3 regions of the Sporosarcina sp. FSL K6-2383 genome follow, and region 2 is predicted to be linked to each of the others. Evidence: riboswitches for the same ligand, from Rfam matches in the RefSeq annotation. Region 2 holds a riboswitch; each other region holds the start of a gene.
What was found. A riboswitch is a leader RNA that binds a small molecule or an ion and turns the genes downstream of it on or off. The one in region 2 is predicted to bind lysine.

Region 1 (6,012 bases), 1.1 Mb from region 2:
AAAGGTGATTTGGGTGCCTTTTTTACTGCGTCAAATGATATTATTCCTTCTTTATTGATTTTTATCGCAGTTGTTGGGTGGGTTGTTTACACGATGGGTGGAGGCCGATTTAGTAAGGATGGCTGGTCAGCATTGCGCTACTCTGCACTAAGCTGTTTACTTGGAACGGCTACAGCAGTTGTTGTCGTTTTCGGTGTGACGCTTTCTGGATATGTCTCGTTTCCGACCGTTGAAACGTTGATCATAACGAGCCCACATATTGCTTTTATGGTGATCTTCCCAGGCGTTATTGCCTTGGTAGGATGGAATTATGGCGTGAGTGTCATCACGCCGTTAAATGGTTTATTATTTCTTAACTTTGTACCCGTCACAACGTTGGTCATTCAAGCTTTTCAAGGTGAGAGCATTACGCTATATGATTATGTTGGTACAATTTTCATTATTGTGTCCTTACTTTCAAATAACATTTTCCAGAGGTTACAGCAAAGAAGCACGGAACCAAAAGAGAATTTCAAAGGAAGGTTACAGGAAACGTAAAACGACTTCAGATGAAGTCGTTTTTTTGTTTTCTCTGGGATAATTGTTTGTTTGGATTATTTCTTCAATTCACATATATAAGTTTAAAGTTTTTCTTGAAAGGGAAGAGAAAAATATTAGTAATTTAGTAGTGTATATTGGTACTTTATATTGATACTTTATAAACCAATATACATGCATACTACATTATTAAGTTTATTTTTTATGCTTTGATTCATATAAAAAGAAGGGGTGAGTACATGCAGAAGATAGACAAAGGATTGTGGATTTTTATTATTTTAGTAATAGCATTAATTGGTGGTTTCATTGCTTGGCAGTTGACCGATAACCAAGACAAAGCGGGTAGTAGTGAAACAGTTCAACCGGAAGAAAATTCTGAGGTCGAAGGTACTGAGGATGAATCGGGGGACGTGGAGGAAGGGGGGACTGTAACCGAATTTGCCTATCCGACAAGTGATTGGGCTACACATGGTGGAGATTTGTATAACCGCCGTTACTCCCTGCTTGATCAAATTAACGTATCTAATATTGGCGACTTAAGTCCTGTGTGGACCGCGAGTCTTGGATCAGGCTTGGAATTTAAGTATTCAGGAGAAGCGACTCCTATCGTCGTTGACGGCATTATGTACGTGTCAACAGGAGCGAATGATGTACTTGCACTGGATGCGGTGACAGGTGAACAGCTTTGGGAATATAGACCAGACATCCCAGAAGAAATGGATACTGTCTGTTGTGGATGGACAAATCGTGGTGTCGCGGTTGGAGATGGAAGAGTATACGTAACGCTATTAGATGCTAGATTAGTAGCTCTTGACATCAAAACAGGTGAAGTTCTTTGGGAAAATGAAGTTGCTCGCTGGGAAGAAGGTTATACGATGACGAGCGCTCCACTTTTCTATGATGGTAAAGTTTACGCAGGCGTTGCAGGCGGTGAATATGGAATTAGGGGCCGTATTATGGCTTACGACGCTGAAATCGGGCGGGAAATATGGCGTTTCAATACAATCCCTGGTCCAGGTGAAAAAGATCATGACTCGTGGCCGGCGGATAATAAAGCGTGGATGACAGGTGGAGCACCGGTCTGGCAAACACCTTCAGTTGACCCTGAACTTGGTTATCTTTACTTTGCTACAGGAAATACTGCGCCAGATTTAGATGGCAGTAACCGTGAAGGGGAGAACTTATACGCGGACTCTATCTTAGCTCTGGACGCTTCAACTGGAGAATACAAATGGCATTTCCAAGAGGTTCATCACGACATCTGGGATATGGACCCTGCGAATCCTACCATTTTATATGATGTTGAAATGGATGGAAAAATGAGAAAAGGAATTGCACAAGCAGGGAAAACAGGCTGGGTTTATTTCCTGGATCGTGAAACTGGAGAACCCCTTGTTGGCATTGAAGAAAAAGCCGTTCCGCAAGACGAAAGGCAAAAAACAGCAGCTACGCAGCCTTTCCCAGTCGGAGATGCATTTGTACCTCAACGTATTACGCAAGAAGATTTGGACAGGGATTTCCCAGGTGGGCTTGATATGGAGTTCGGAGGGATATTCGATCCATTCTGGGAAGATCCACTCGTTCTTAAACCGGGTCCTGGCGGTGGTGCTAACTGGCCACCATCGGCTTATAATCCTGATACTGAATATATGTATGTATTAGCACAAGATGGCTATTTTTCATTCACACGCAGTGATGAGGAGTTTGTGGAAGGCGATATTTACATCGGAAGCCTTCTCCAAAGTGTGAAAGATGCCCCACTTCGTGGGTCTGTCACGGCAATCGACGTTAAAACGAATAAGATTGCATGGCAACACGATTGGGATTCGACTGCATACAGTGGTGTGTTGACAACGAAAGGGAATTTGGTCTTTGTGGGTCATAATGACGGCAGACTGATTGCGTTTAACGCAAAGACTGGTGAAGAAGTTTGGGAATACAAAATGGATGCGGGAGCCAATGCCCCGTCCGTCACGTATGAAGTGGACGGTGTTCAATACATTTCTATACTAGCGGCAGGGAATTCACTTGCCGGATCAAAACATGGCGATAAAGTCTACACGTTCAAATTGAATGGCGAGCTAAAAGAGGCTCCCGTAGCTGATAGCAATGAGGATAAACCAAAAGAAGAAAAGCCTGAACAACCAGCATTGGCTGATACTGAAAAAGGCTTAGCGCTCTACAGACAAAGCTGTATCGCTTGTCATGGAGATCAAGGCGTTAATGGGCATAACGGTCCCAATTTACAAACGAGTCCCATGAGGCACGATAAAGATAAAATAATCGCACAAATAAATGAAGGTAGTGGGGCAATGCCTCCGTTTAAAAATCTTTTATCGACTGAAGAAGTCGAAGCACTCACCAGCTATATAACAACCGTTATTGCCCCACTCGGGGATGAATAGAATTTAAACGAAACCAACGACATTTGCGTCATACGAATGTCGTTGGTTTTTGGTATGTGCATGGGTGACTGTGGGACTTTTTCATAACCAAGCATTTTTTGAAAATTTCACCCAAAATTCGATTCGTGAAATGGTTGTCTCAAAGTCAGTGAGTTTCAAGATATTTCATTCGTCAAACACTCACTCCACCATAAATTGCTAATGTACGCTGCAATGAATGAAGCTGCCCATCATTCAATGGAATCATTGGCAACCGGACGCCGCCGACAGGAATTCCATTGAGATTCAATGCCGCTTTTACTGGTGAAGGATTCGGGGCGGCAAAAAGTGCTTTCATAACGGGTAATAATTTACGATGGTCTGCAGCCGCCTCTTTGATATTACCCATTTTGAAGTTTTTGATCATTGTTTGCATTTCATTTCCTATAATATGAGACGAGACGGAAACGACGCCAGCCCCACCAATTGATAGTACTGGGATCGTTAGGCCATCATCACCGCTATACAAGAGGAATTCTGTGGGTGTTTGCTCGATGATTTCAGCCATAGCATCCAAATTACCACTTGCTTCCTTAATCGCAATGATATTTAGGATTGCTGACAGGCGTATGACTGTGTCGACATCGATGTTAACAACTGTTCGTCCTGGCACATTATACAGCATAATTGGTAAGGAGGTAGCCGCCGCAATTGCTTGGAAGTGTTGAAACAATCCTTCCTGGCATGGCTTGTTATAGTAGGGGGCGACGAGCATAATACCGTCAACGCCAACATCCTCTGCCGACATTGTCAGTTCAATCGATTCTCTTGTACTGTTTGAACCTGTTCCAGCGATTACCGGCACCCTTCCGCTAACAACCTCCACTGTAAATTTGAATAAGGCTACTTTTTCTTCCGTCGTTAACGTCGGAGACTCTCCAGTCGTGCCCGATACAACTAAACTATCCGACCCATTGGCAATTAAATACTCAATCAAATTTTTTGTTGCTTCAAAGTCAATGTCTCCCTGCGCATTAAAAGGTGTTACCATCGCCGTTACAATTTGTCCGAAATTCATCATTCTCCACATCCTATTCATTTTTTTGTATAAAAAATAAAATAGAGGGTGGAGGGCATTTGTCAATGATACCTTGGCGTAATTACGTGACATCCGCCGGAGGCTTTATCTAGGCTCAGATAAATTGACGCAAAAAAGCAACAACGAGGGCTCGTTGTTGCAGTGAAATAATGGATTATTTCTTTGCATAAGATAGCCCTCCATATAGTTTCCTATATGACAATCCTGCACTTATTCAACGCAGAACCAGCTTCGAGATGATGAGTGTCTCTCCACTTCGGCAAATCCCCCTTTCTACAATCTTCATAGGATCTCATTATCCTCGGATTGTCTACTAATGGTTTTTGCACCTCTATCCTTACTTCAAAGTTTCGAAATAAGTAGTATTAAATTATTACTACCTTACACGTAATTCGGTACAATTACAAGGTGAAAGTGAAATGAGGTATTTAGGCTGCACTATAAATCTTCGTTTAGCGCCTTACAGATGCAGCCATTCTTACATAAGTATGCCGTCTTCCTCTGATGACGATTGAATAGGTCATAATGTTTTCTGGTACCGCAATCCCGTAGAAGCCTGTGTCACCGATATGGTAAATATCTGCACCAGCCATTTTACTATTGAGTGCGATTTGGCGTATTGTTGCCTCATCCGCACCTTCTTGGCTTGTGCCGATTGTAAGCATGGCTAATGCACCCTTTGAATGCACAAATCGAACATACTTTTCGGCTGTATTCACTGTGATTCCTGGCACGGTTCCCGGAGCGGGCATTAAAATAACATCCGCGCCCGCTTCGATAAAGCTTGAAAGAGTCGCCTCTGAAATAATGCCGCTCCCTGTTTCGTTTGCGACACCAGCACCATGCATTTTCCCAGCGATGATTAATCCTTCTTCACCAAAAATCTCCCGAGCCTTCTTAATGGCAACGACTGTTTCCTCGTTTGTCACTCCGGTTTTGGGATTCCCAGTTAAACAAATAAAGTCAAAGCCTAACTTTTTTGCTTCACGTAATGCTTCTTCGGTAGCCGTTCGACCTTTTGAAACAGTATCTAGCTTTTCAATTTGTTCAGCGTTCAGATCAACAGGTTCTAAATTTAGGCCGACAGGACGCCCTGTTAATTCTTTTACCTTTTGAATGATTGATTCATTCTCATCGCATTTGTATCCTTCAACAGCAGGGTTAAAAACGTCAAATAAATTCAATAATAGTAAATCCGCGCCAAAGGAAGCAGCAAGTTCAGCATTTGTAATACCTGGATACAATGGTGCTACAGAAGTCATCGTCTCCGATAACATCACTCTTCCTTCACATGCGCGTATCGATTTTTTTAAGTCTTGACCATTCATTTTTTGAAAATCGGAAGCGGTACAATCTAATAATCTTTTCACAGAAATTCCTCCATTTAATTAGTATTTTATCTTGTCACTTTCACTTTGAATTTATAGCGGTCAGCACGATAAAATGATTGTACAAACTCTAATGGTATATCATTTTCAGCAAGACCTACTCGGGAAATATAGAGTACGGGGTCCCCCACTTTAATATGAAGAGCTTCCGCTTCACGCTTCTTGGCAACCATTGCCTCTACATCCTGTTGAGCAGACAATATACTCAAGTTAAGCTCACTTTCAACGTATTGATAGATCGACTGTTCTGCAATTTCCTTTGTTAACCCAGTCACGAGGTCCACTGATGTATAAAATAGTTGTAAGGCAATTGGTAAATGGTCGGCTAGGCGTAATCTTTTGATTTCATAAATAGGTGAACCTTCTTCTAGCCCTAATTTTTGCGCTATCTTTTCATTTGCTTCAATCTTGTTGAATTCTAATACCTTTGTGCCTGGCTCCATTCCACGTGAACGCATATCCTCAGAAAAGCTCGTTAAGTGATCTAAATTTTGCTCGAGCTTCTTCAATGCAACAAAGGTTCCTACTCCACGCTTACGTTGTAAATACCCGTCATTTGTAAGATTAGTAATCGCTTGTCTCACTGTCATTCTGCTAACTTGGT
Region 2 (6,012 bases):
AGCAAGGGACGAGAATTGGCGTGGTTGGTGCGACGGCAGAGTATACGACGTTCTATTCAAAGCTAGGATGGGAAGTGACATCACCTAGTGCTGAATTGCAACGTATTGTAGAGGAGATTGAGGAACAAACGGATGTCATCGTTTGTCTATCACATTTGGGAATAAAAGAAGATGAGAAATTGGCGCGTGACTGTCCTGCAATCGACGTTATTTTCGGTGCGCATACCCATCATCTGTTTCATGAAGGCAAGCTCATCGGAAATACGATGCTAGCTGCAACAGGAAAATATGGTGAATATGTAGGGCAAGTGATGGTGGAAATCGATGTCGACACAAAGAAAGTGGTCGAGATGGCTGCGAAGCTGTATAGAGCGGATCAGCTGACACGTACTGAGGATGACGTCAGACAGGTGACTGGACTTATTGAATCGGGGAAGCAGGCAATGAAGGAAAGGGTTTTTTATAATCCAACAGCTTTACCGCAAAATTTATTTGGAGAGAGTCCGTTAGCCTCTTTTTTCGGTCGAGCGTTAATTGCCTATACAAAAGCGGATTGTGCATTGTTTAATGCGGGTATTTTTCTTGGCAGCTTAGACAAAGGATGGGTAACGAAAGAAAGCCTACACACACTACTTCCACATCCAATAAACCCATGTATTATCACGTTAGACGGAGCGGAGCTGCAAGAAGTGTATGAGCTATCAATGAATGAAGAATGGCCACAGATTGAGATTAAAGGACTCGGCTTCCGTGGTACGCTGATGGGGGCGATGATACATGAAAGATTGTATGAAAATCGTCATGGTAAGCTCTACGTGGGGAATCGAGAGGTCATCAAAGGACAGTCTTATACGCTTGCGACATTAGATATGTTCACATTTGGATTTTTCTTTCCAACCCTTAAAGAGGCGAAAAAAGACTATTGTATGCCAGAGCTGATCAGAGATGTGTTGGGCTGGTATGGCACTGAAATGAACTGAATAAACGGCTCCTTTTCTGCATATTGTAACAGCAGGAGGAGTCGTTTTGAGATTTCAAAGTCATATTACTCGAAAATCTAGGAAAAAGAAACGAAGATTGTTACCGCTCCTTATTCCAGCGTTTCTAATTGCGATTGCCCTATCTCTATACATTGTCAATATGAGATTGACACCTATCTATGTTCGATATGCAGAGGCACAAACACGTATTATCTCTGCGCATGTCATTAACAAAGCGATTACATCACAGGACCTTACATTTCCTAGTGTTGAAGAAATGTTTCCTACCAGTTCAAATGAGTCTACTGGAGTAATAAAGATTAATGCGGAAGCCGCCAACCGTGTAGTGGGAGAGATACACGCGCTCGTTGCTACTCATCTTAAGCAGGCAGAAGCCGGTAATTTTGACGTGTTGCCAGTGCGCGATAATATCGAATACGATTCAAAGGCGATGGAAAACCAAGAAGGAATTGTCTTTTTTGTGCCAGTTGGTCAGGCGCTCAATATTCCTTTGCTTGGAAATCTAGGACCTAAAATACCTATCCGATTTCATGTCATTGGAGAAGTACACACTGATATAGAACCAACCATCAAGGAATTTGGAATAAACAGTGCATCTGTCGAAGTAAATGTTATTTTGACAGTGAACGTTCAGATTATCGTGCCGCTAGCTACGCGAGAAAGTAAAGTGGAACAAAGAATTTTGGTTGCAATGGGGATTATTTCGGGGACGGTCCCTCCAGTTTACAGTGGTGGTGGAGGAGCAGCGCCTAATGTCGAAATTCCAGTTCAACTCCCAAAATAAGAATAAGAAAAGCGCAAGATACCTAGAACATAGACATTATTTTAGGAAAAAAATAAATACTTTTATCCTTTTGGAAAAAGACTTGAAAGTACTGTGGTTTATTGTTACGCTAGTATAGTTAATAAAATACCGATTGGGTAGAGGCTGCATTGCTTATGAGTCGCATACGAGAGATTGACATCTATGACCGTGTGTAAAAGGAAGCTTTGCCGAAGTTTGTTGGGGTTGTCAAGTTCAGCAGGCTGGGGTTATTCCGAATAGGGATAACACTGTCATGCATCATTGTGATGTATGATGAGCTACAAGTCGTAAGTTAGATAAGCCAATTCATTTATCAAACAAACGCAATGTAGATAAGGTCGACTCCCATTACACTTAGCAAAGTGTCGATAGGAGTCGGTTTTTTTATTCCCCCATGACGGGCCTCGACCCAACAATATGGAGGATTTTTAGAATGATTGGAACTTGGGTATCAATTTTGCCGCCACTAATTGCCATTGTGATGGTATTGGCGACGAAACGTGTTTTGCTATCACTTGGATCGGGGATTGTCGCTGCCGCTATACTAGCCGCATCCTTTTCGCCGGGTGAATCTGTAAAGTATATATGGAATGGAATGATTGTCTCCTTCTGGGACGGAGGGGCATTGAATACGTATAATATTTATATCATGTTATTCATTCTTTTACTTGGAGTGATTACAGCATTCGTTAGTTTGTCTGGTGGCAGCCGAGCGTTTGCAGGGTGGGCTGAACGCCGCATCAAGACAGCACGCGGCGCGAAAATGCTAACGACTCTTTTAGGAATCGCTATTTTTGTAGATGATTATTTTAATGCATTAGCCGTTGGACAAATTGCTCGTCCGATTACAGATCAGCATAAAATTTCACGTGCGAAATTAGCTTATTTTATCGATTCAACATCAGCACCTATTTGTTCGATTTCTCCTATTTCAAGCTGGGGGGCATTTTTAATTGGGCAAATGGCTCTTATTTTTGCAGGGTCTACTGCTATCAGTTATTCGCCGTTATCTGCATTTATCATGATGGCGCCAATGAATTTTTACGTTGTCGCCACATTAGCAATGGTCTTCTTCTTTGCATGGACGGATATTGATTTGTTCACGATGAAGAAGCATGAAAAACTGGCAAAAGAAGATGGCCAATTATTTGATCCGAACAAAGAGATTCCTGGTCAATTAAAAGAGGATTTTCCTGTACATGCATATGGCCGGGTACGCGATCTTGTGGCACCCATTGTGTCGCTCGTAGTTGTCACGTTTACCATGATGTTTTGGACAGGTTATGTAATTGGTGGTTCGCCGAGTATATGGTCTATATTTGAAAATACGAATGTGCCTTTGTCCTTGCTGGCAGGTGGAGTCGTTGGGGCTTTAGTTGCCGCAATTCTATATGGAGTACAGATGAAACATAATGAAACAGCCACTATGCAGCTAATGGGTCGCGCCTTTGTTAGTGGCGTACAATCAATGATGCCTGCGGTGCTGATACTCATTTTTGCATGGGCATTAACAGACTTGATTGCTATTTTGGATACGGGTACTTATTTATCAGAGGTCGTGATGAAAGCAAATATGTCAGTTGCATTTTTACCAGCTATTATCTTTATATTAGCAGGTCTGATGGCATTTGCTACGGGGACATCATGGGGATCTTTCGGGATTTTGATGCCGATTGCGGGGACGATTATGATTGACGCTGCGCCTGAACTATTATTACCGGCACTTGCAGCTGTTCTAGCAGGTTCTGTGTTTGGTGATCATTGTTCGCCAATATCGGATACAACGATTTTGTCTTCAACGGGTGCAGGTAGTAACTTGATGGACCACGTTACGACGCAATTACCTTACGCGCTCATTAGTGCTATTGTCGCAGCTATAGGCTATTTTGTATTAGGGGTAACAGGCTCTGTGTGGGTAGGTCTGGTTGCTGTAATTATCATTCTCATCGTATTATTTACGGTTTGGACGATAGGGGCAAGAAAAGAAATAGCTAAGCAAGCCGCATAATCATAGGTTGTAACAGGGGAGCGATGAAATTTCATCGCTCCTTTTATTATATTGAAACAATTTTTGAATAAAAAAATGTTTTGACAATAGTCAGTTAGGTATATATACTAATCAATAAGATTACAAAGATAATCTGAAAGTAGTAATCACTCAATTCTTAGTTTTAAAAATACTATGAAGGAGAAAAACTGGGGGATCTGATATCTACGTTTAGAATTATTGGAATTTTAAATCACAGGGGGGATTTCAATTGAAATTAAAAAAATTCGCAGGTATATTCGCCACAGCAACTCTTGCAGTTGGACTATTGGCAGGGTGCGGCGCAGGTGAAAAGGCAGATGGAGACAGTTCAAGCAGTAAGGGTGGCGACACGATTAAAATCGGCGTTAACCTAGAATTGTCTGGAGCAGTTGCTTCATACGGAACATCAGAGCTATCCGGGATTGAATTAGCTGTTGAAGAAATTAATGCAGCAGGTGGCGTGGATGGCAAGGATATTGAACTAGTCAAGGTCGATAACAAGTCTGACCCTGCAGAAGCAACAAGTGCAGCGCTTAAATTGATTACACAAGATAAAGTTGTAGCGATTATTGGTGCAGCGACAAGTGGTGCTACAGTTGCACAGGCAGAAATTGCTAACGGTAATGAAGTACCACTTATTAGTCCATCTGGTACAAGCCCAACGGTAACAGTGAAAGATGATGGAAGCGTCAACGAATTTGTCTTCCGTACATCATTCATCGATCCTTTCCAAGGAACAGTTGCAGCCAACTTTGCAGCAAATGACCTAGGTGTGAAAAACGTTGCGATTTACTCAGATAACTCAAGTGACTATTCAAAAGGTCTTGCAGCTTCATTCAAAAAAGATTTTGAAGCAGCGGGCGGTACGGTTGTAGCGGAAGAATCATATGTTGGTAAAGACACAGATTTCCGTTCTACATTAACGCGTATCAAAGCAGCAAACCCAGAATTTATTCTGATCCCAGGCTACTATGAAGAAGTCGGGCTAATTGTTAAACAAGCACGTGAAATGGGTATCGATGTTCCACTAATGGGCGCAGATGGCTGGGACTCTCCGGTTCTAATGGATCTAGCTGGTGCAGAGGCGTTGAACAATACGTTCACGACAAATCACTACTCTTCTGAAGACCCAGATGGTATCATCCAAGACTTCAATGATAAATTCGAAGCAAAATATAGCAAAGCGCCAGATGCATTTAACGCACTTGGTTATGACACAGTTTACCTACTAGCTGACGCTATTAAACGCGCAGGTGGAGCAGATTCAGTTAAAATTAAAGACGCTTTAGCTGCAACAAGTGGACTTGAACTTGTTACGGGTCTGTATTCAGTAGATGAAAATCATCACCCAGTTAAATCAGCAACAATTCTTGAATACAAAGACGGCGAACAAATCTTTAAAACTAAAGTAAATCCTTAATTCAAAAACCTGGAATGGGGGGAGGTCATCCTCTCATTCCTTTTCTATGTAGAAAAATGAAAATAGCGAGGGTGTCTTTCAAGGCACGTAATCAGGACGTATCGAAATTAGACTGGCTTCCCTTGAAGGCTCGGCAATCGATGAGTTTTCTAATGAAAACAAAGGAGTGAAAATTGCATGGAATGGTTACAACAGCTGGTAAATGGTATTTCACTCGGAAGTATATATGCGTTAATAGCTTTAGGCTATACGATGGTTTATGGAATCATAAAGCTTATTAACTTTGCGCACGGGGAAGTTTTTATGATTGGGGCATTCATCGGCTATTTCTGTATAGCAGGATGGGGACTTGGCCTTTTTCCAGCATTGGTCATTGCAATGACAAGCTGTGCAATCATAGGAGTTGTCATTGAGCGTATTGCTTATAAAAGATTGCGAAATGCCACGAGAATTGCAGTATTGATAACGGCGATTGGGGTATCTCTTCTGATTCAAAATGGTGTCATTTATATGCGTGGGGCACAACCAGAAGCCTATCCAGCAGTATTAGCCAACAAATCATTTGACTTTTTGGGTGTTCAAATTAGTAGTCAATCAATCTTGATCCTTTCAGTTTCTGTGGGGCTAATGATTATACTTCAATTTATTGTACATAAAACAAAAATTGGAAAAGCGATGAGAGCGGTTTCTTATGATAGCGAAGCGGCAAAATTGATGGGTATCAATGTAGATAACACAATCTCGGCTACGTTTGCGA
Region 3 (6,012 bases), 560 kb from region 2:
CCAAGCTCTTTATGAATGACGTAAGCGTTCTCAGTACCATCCATTTTGAGTGTGTCATCCCACTTCTGTTGCTCTTCCGCAACTGCTGCATCGAAAATAGTCGATGGTAGTTCTTCAGCAGTACGCTTCAAACCAGCCATGTAATGAACTGCGTTTGGTCCTGCGACCATTCCACCGTAAATTGCGGAAAGAAGTGAGTTCGCACCAAGACGGTTTGCACCGTGCTGTGAATAATCACATTCTCCAGCCGCAAAAAGACCTGGAATATTTGTCATCTGATCATAATCGACCCATAGTCCACCCATTGAATAGTGAACAGCCGGGAAGATTTTCATCGGTAGTTTACGTGGATCGTCACCTGTGAATTTCTCATAGATTTCGATGATTCCGCCAAGCTTGATATCAAGCTCTTTTGGATCCTTATGTGACAGATCCAAGTACACCATATTTTCACCGTTGATACCTAGTTTTTGATTGACACAGACATCAAAAATTTCACGTGTCGCAACGTCACGTGGTACAAGATTTCCGTAAGCTGGATATTTTTCCTCTAGGAAGTACCAAGGCTTACCGTCTTTATATGTCCAAACACGTCCACCTTCACCACGTGCAGATTCACTCATAAGACGCAGTTTGTCGTCCCCCGGAATTGCCGTTGGGTGAATTTGGATGAACTCACCATTCGAATAGTAAGCTCCTTGTTGATAAACGATAGAAGCAGCAGAACCTGTATTGATAACAGAGTTTGTTGTTTTCCCGAAAATAATCCCAGGTCCACCTGTTGCCATAATCACTGCATCACCTTTAAATGCTTTGATTTCCATTGTTTTAAGGTTTTGTGCTTTAATACCACGACAAACGCCGTCTTCATCTAAAACAACACCAAGGAATTCCCAGTGTTCGTATTTCGTTACAAGACCAGCCACTTCATGGCTACGTACTTGCTCATCTAGTGCGTACAACAGCTGTTGTCCTGTTGTTGCGCCTGCAAACGCTGTACGGTGATGAAGTGTACCGCCGAAACGTCTGAAGTCTAACAAACCTTCAGGTGTACGGTTGAACATAACACCCATCCGGTCTAGTAAGTGAATGATACCTGGTGCTGCATCTGTCATCGCTTTAACGGGTGGTTGGTTCGCGAGGAAGTCACCACCATATACAGTATCATCTAAATGGATATCAGGCGAGTCGCCTTCCCCTTTAGTGTTTACTGCACCGTTGATGCCGCCTTGTGCACATACAGAGTGGGAACGCTTAACCGGGACAAGTGAAAACAGGTCAACCGGTGTACCTTCTTCCGCTGCTTTAATGACTGCCATTAGGCCTGCAAGACCGCCGCCAACGACAATCAATCTGCTTTTTGCCATTATTGTTTCACTCCTCAAATTATCAGTGATCTCTTTTTCAATCATGTTGCAAATCGAATCTAATTAAACGAATGCAAGTAGTGCTTGCACACCGATTGTAGCTAATACTAGGAATACCGCAATTGTAACGTACGTAACAATTGTTTGTGAACGTGGTGATTGTGCCAGCCCCCATGTCACTAGGAATGACCACAAACCGTTCGCCAAGTGGAACGTCGCCGCGATAACACCCGCGATGTAGAATGCCAGCATGAATGGGTTGTCTAAGATGTTAGCCATCATATTGAAGTCTACTTCAGCACCCAATGCTTTTTGAATTCTTGTTTCATAGATATGCCATGCAATAAAGATTACAAGGAATACCCCTGTCATTCGTTGTAGCATGAACATCCAGTTACGGAAAGTTCCGAAGCGTTGTACGTTATTTTTTGCTGTGAAAGCTATGTACAGGCCGTAAAACGCATGGAACATAAGCGGGATGTAGATGATAAACCATTCTAAAAACAGAACGAATGGTAAGTTCCCCATAAAGTTAGATGCAGTGTTGAATGCTTCTTCGCCGCGTGTTGCAAAATGGTTAATGACCAAGTGTTGGGCAACAAAAAGTCCAACCGGAATAATTCCGAGCAATGAATGAAGACGACGTAAGTAAAAATCTGATTCTCTCGACAAGTCTTTTACCCTCCCTTATTACTGAGGTTAGCAAATCAGTGTTGTCATCGTTTCGACACGAAGCAATCATTGACGGCTTCCCTCTTCGTGGTACAATATTAGAACATGTCCATTGTACTCCTCTGTTTTAAAGAGGTCAAGATGATGTGATTTATTTGTTGTAAACGTATTCCTTCTATTAAAAAGTATTTCACTTATTTTCATCCGAAAGGATTGCATACTCAATTGGAAAATACTACAAACCTTTCACCGACTCGTTTCGGCTATGACCTTTTACGCGACCATGTCTTACCCAGCATTCTAGGGGCTCATCAAGGTGAAATTCTCTACTGGGCAGGAAAAGAAATCGCTAGAAAATTTCCTGTTTTTAGCGTTGAAGAGCTCCCTGTTTTCTTTCAAGAGGCAGGTTGGGGAATTCTTTCCCTTGAAAAAACACAAAAAGATGAAGCCTTTTATACAATGACAAACGGCGATGAAATAAATATTCAAGACAGATCTTTTCAGCTAGAAGCTGGCTTTCTTGCAGAACAGTATCAGAAGTTGAACGGACTTCTGACTGAATGCTATGGAGAAGCTCAATCTAAAAAAGGACGCGTGTCATTCCAAGTAAAATGGGATACCAAAACTAAAATTGACTCGTAAAAAAGAGATGTGGCTATGATGGCTACACCTCTTTTTTCTTTATGAATTCACTATGACTGCATCCAATCCAAATTTTTCATGAAGTGTCGCTACAGCCTTCTCCATATCAGACTCTGGAATAACGACAGACACTTTGATTTCCGATGTACTAACCATTTTCACCGGAATTTCCGCTTGGCGTAAAATATCAAACATATTTGCCGCAACACCTGGATTAGAAACCATGCCACTGCCAACAATTGATACTTTTGCTAGTCCTACTTCAAAATCTGCACGACTATAACCCAGTGCTTTTTTATTGGATTCTAGAACATTGATCACTTCGGCAAAATCCTCTTTTTTAATAGAGAATGACACGGATGGTTGCACATCCTCCCTAATCGTCTGGATGATGATATCAACATTGACATGGTGTTTTGCAAGTGCTGTGAATATATTGGCAAGTGAGCCGTTATATGGAACATCGTACATCACTGTAATCCGAACAATATCTTGCTCAAAAGCAATGCCCCGCACAACTAAATTATTTTCCAAATCAATTTCCTCCTTGATAATCGTTCCTTGTCCATCTATATGAGCTGGCCTAACGCGCATTGGCATTTGATGATTTTTAGCAAATTCAACTGCCCTTGGATGAAGAACACCCGCACCTAAATTAGCAATTTCGAGCATCTCATCATAAGATATTTCCTCAAGCTTTTGGGCTTTTTTAATGAGCCTTGGATCCGTCGTAAATACCCCTTCGACATCGGTGTAAATGTCACAAACAGTTGCCCCTAGCGCAATGGCGATAGCGACCGCGCTTGTGTCGGAGCCTCCACGACCAAGTGTTGTCAGTTCTCCTTGTGCATCAGCTCCTTGGAAGCCTGTAATAACTGCGACAGTACCCGATGTAAGAGCAGCATTCACTCTGTCTGCTTGCACTTGTTCAATTCGCGCGTTGCCGTGAACGGACTCCGTTAGGACACCCGCCTGCCAACCTGTATAAGAATGTGACTCCACGCCTTGTGCGGTGATTGCCATCGCCAGGAGGGACGCTGTCACTTGTTCGCCTGTTGCCAGTAGCATATCGAGCTCACGTCGCCCTGCAGCTGGATTCACTTCTTGTGCAAGTACCAATAACTCATCCGTCGTTTTCCCCATCGCCGAGACAATGACCGCCACTTGCTTCCCTCGATTAACTTCCCCTGCTACAAGTCGTGCAGCGCGTGCAATTCTTTCCGGATTAGCGACCGAAGTCCCCCCGAATTTCATTACAATTCGTTCCATTATCCATTCCTCCGTCTTTATCCTGTACGCAAAAACGGCCCTCAATAAATTGAGAGCCTATTCCGATGGGAGACATCAGTAAAAAGATGCTCCGAACGGATAGCTCTCCAGGTAGTTAATACCTGACAGACTCCCACTTCTTCAATGGAAATCCAGCAAAACAATCGTGACAGTCGATTTTTCCGCTTCGGCGAATACCCCTTTCGATTCCCTTCATCAAGCTGTCGCCTTCTGGAAATGTACTATTAGCATCCGCGCCTCTATCCTCACTTCATATTTAATTATAAGTGAAAAAATTCAGTGCACTTACTTTATCATATTATTCTTTCTCTCGCAATGCCTCTTGACGAAAATACGTTTCGACCGCTTCGGCAACCGCCGCCGGTAAGCCCGCTTGTTGCAAATCTTCGACAGAGGCTTCCCGAATCTTTTTCACCGACTCAAAATGCTTTAATAACTGTTGTTTACGTTTTGGTCCAACACCCGGCAATCCATCGAGCGTAGATGTTAATGAATTCGTTTCACGCCGTTGCCTGTGGAATGTAATGGCAAAACGGTGTACTTCATCTTGTATCCGCTGCAATAAATAAAAGGCCTCACTTGTCCGTTTCAACGGAATCATCTCGATGGGATTGCCGTACAATAATTGCGCCGTCTGGTGTTTATCATCTTTCGCCAGCCCTGCAATAGGAATAGATAAGCCTAGCTCATCCTCAATAACCTCTCTTGCTGCCTCCATATGCCCTTTACCGCCGTCAATGACGACTAAATCAGGTAAAGGCAAGTCATCTGTCAACACACGACTATAACGCCTCCTGACAACTTCGCGCATCGCCCCATAATCATCATGCGCAGCGGCAGTTTTCGTCACATATTTGCGGTAATTCTTACGATTTGGTTTACCATCAACAAACGACACCATAGCAGAAACAGGATCAGCACCATACGTATGAGAGTTATCGAAAGCTTCAATGCGGAGCGGTATTGTAATATTCATCGCCTCACCAAGCTCCTCACAAGCTCCGATTGTTCGCTGCTCTTGCCGTTCCATCAGCTGAAACTTATCTCCTAGTGACATCTCTGCATTTTTAATAGCAAGATCCACTAGTGATTTCTTTTTACCTCGTTGCGGAATAAGCACATGGACGTTCAATAGCTCGCGAACGAGCTCACTATCAATGCCTTGTGGCAACAGGATTTCCTTCGGCAACAAATGCTCAGACTTACCATAAAACTGACCGATAAATGTCAATAGTTCATCTTCTGGCTCCTGATAAAGCGGAAACAACGATACGTCCCGTTCGATCAATTTCCCTTGTCGCACAAAAAAAACTTGGACGCACATCCAGCCTTTATCAACGGAATAGCCAAAAATATCACGATCTGTAAAATCATTCATCGTCATTACCTGTTTTTCCATAACAGCTTCAATATTTGTAATTTGATCGCGGTACTCTTTCGCGCGTTCAAACTCCAAGTTTTCCGCTGCGGCAGACATTTTTTCAGTCAATTCCTTTTTAACACTTTTATAGCCTCCATTAAGGAATCGACTAATGTCATCGACCATTTCTTTATAAACTTCTTGATCCACCTCATTGACACACGGCGCCAGGCATTGGCCGATATGATAATACAAGCACACACGATCAGGCATCGTCTGACATTTCCGATATGGATACAAACGATCAAGCAGCTTTTTCGTCTCTCCTGCTGCGTAAGCATTCGGATATGGACCAAAATATTTTCCTTTGTCCTTTTTCACTTGGCGCGTGATGATCAATTTCGGATGGCGTTCAGCTGTAATTTTCAAATAAGGATACGTCTTATCGTCCTTCAACATAATATTATATTTCGGATCGTACTGTTTGATAAGGTTTAATTCCAACACGAGTGCCTCAATGTTAGATGAGGTGACCATATACTCAAAATCCTCAATTTCACCGACAAGTCGCTGTGTTTTTCCGTCATGACTGCCCGTAAAATAGCTACGCACCCGATTTTTCAATACTTTTGCTTTTCCTACATAAATAACAGTTCCTTGTCGATCCTTCATAAAATAACA

Region 1: another riboswitch for lysine. It lies ahead of dapA (4-hydroxy-tetrahydrodipicolinate synthase); the one in region 2 lies ahead of MKZ10_RS16040 (Na+/H+ antiporter NhaC family protein).
Region 3: another riboswitch for lysine. It lies ahead of MKZ10_RS12895 (aspartate kinase); the one in region 2 lies ahead of MKZ10_RS16040 (Na+/H+ antiporter NhaC family protein).

The regions. Positions count from the first base shown of each region.
Region 1 is NZ_CP152017.1:644,560-650,571, forward strand. Features, by position in the region: gene MKZ10_RS03405 (DMT family transporter) at 1-537, shown strand, start outside; gene MKZ10_RS03410 (PQQ-binding-like beta-propeller repeat protein) at 777-2,942, shown strand; gene dapA (4-hydroxy-tetrahydrodipicolinate synthase) at 3,115-3,999, opposite strand; lysine riboswitch at 4,185-4,362, opposite strand; gene MKZ10_RS03420 (haloacid dehalogenase-like hydrolase) at 4,473-5,390, opposite strand; gene MKZ10_RS03425 (GntR family transcriptional regulator) at 5,417-6,012, opposite strand, start outside.
Region 2 is NZ_CP152017.1:3,166,731-3,172,742, reverse strand. Features, by position in the region: gene MKZ10_RS16050 (metallophosphoesterase) at 1-980, shown strand, start outside; gene yunB (sporulation protein YunB) at 1,027-1,785, shown strand; lysine riboswitch at 1,916-2,095, shown strand; gene MKZ10_RS16040 (Na+/H+ antiporter NhaC family protein) at 2,240-3,814, shown strand; gene MKZ10_RS16035 (ABC transporter substrate-binding protein) at 4,065-5,255, shown strand; gene MKZ10_RS16030 (branched-chain amino acid ABC transporter permease) at 5,433-6,012, shown strand, end outside.
Region 3 is NZ_CP152017.1:2,602,932-2,608,943, forward strand. Features, by position in the region: gene sdhA (succinate dehydrogenase flavoprotein subunit) at 1-1,367, opposite strand, end outside; gene MKZ10_RS12885 (succinate dehydrogenase cytochrome b558 subunit) at 1,431-2,039, opposite strand; gene MKZ10_RS12890 (YslB family protein) at 2,265-2,681, shown strand; gene MKZ10_RS12895 (aspartate kinase) at 2,721-3,950, opposite strand; lysine riboswitch at 4,043-4,221, opposite strand; gene uvrC (excinuclease ABC subunit UvrC) at 4,270-6,012, opposite strand, start outside.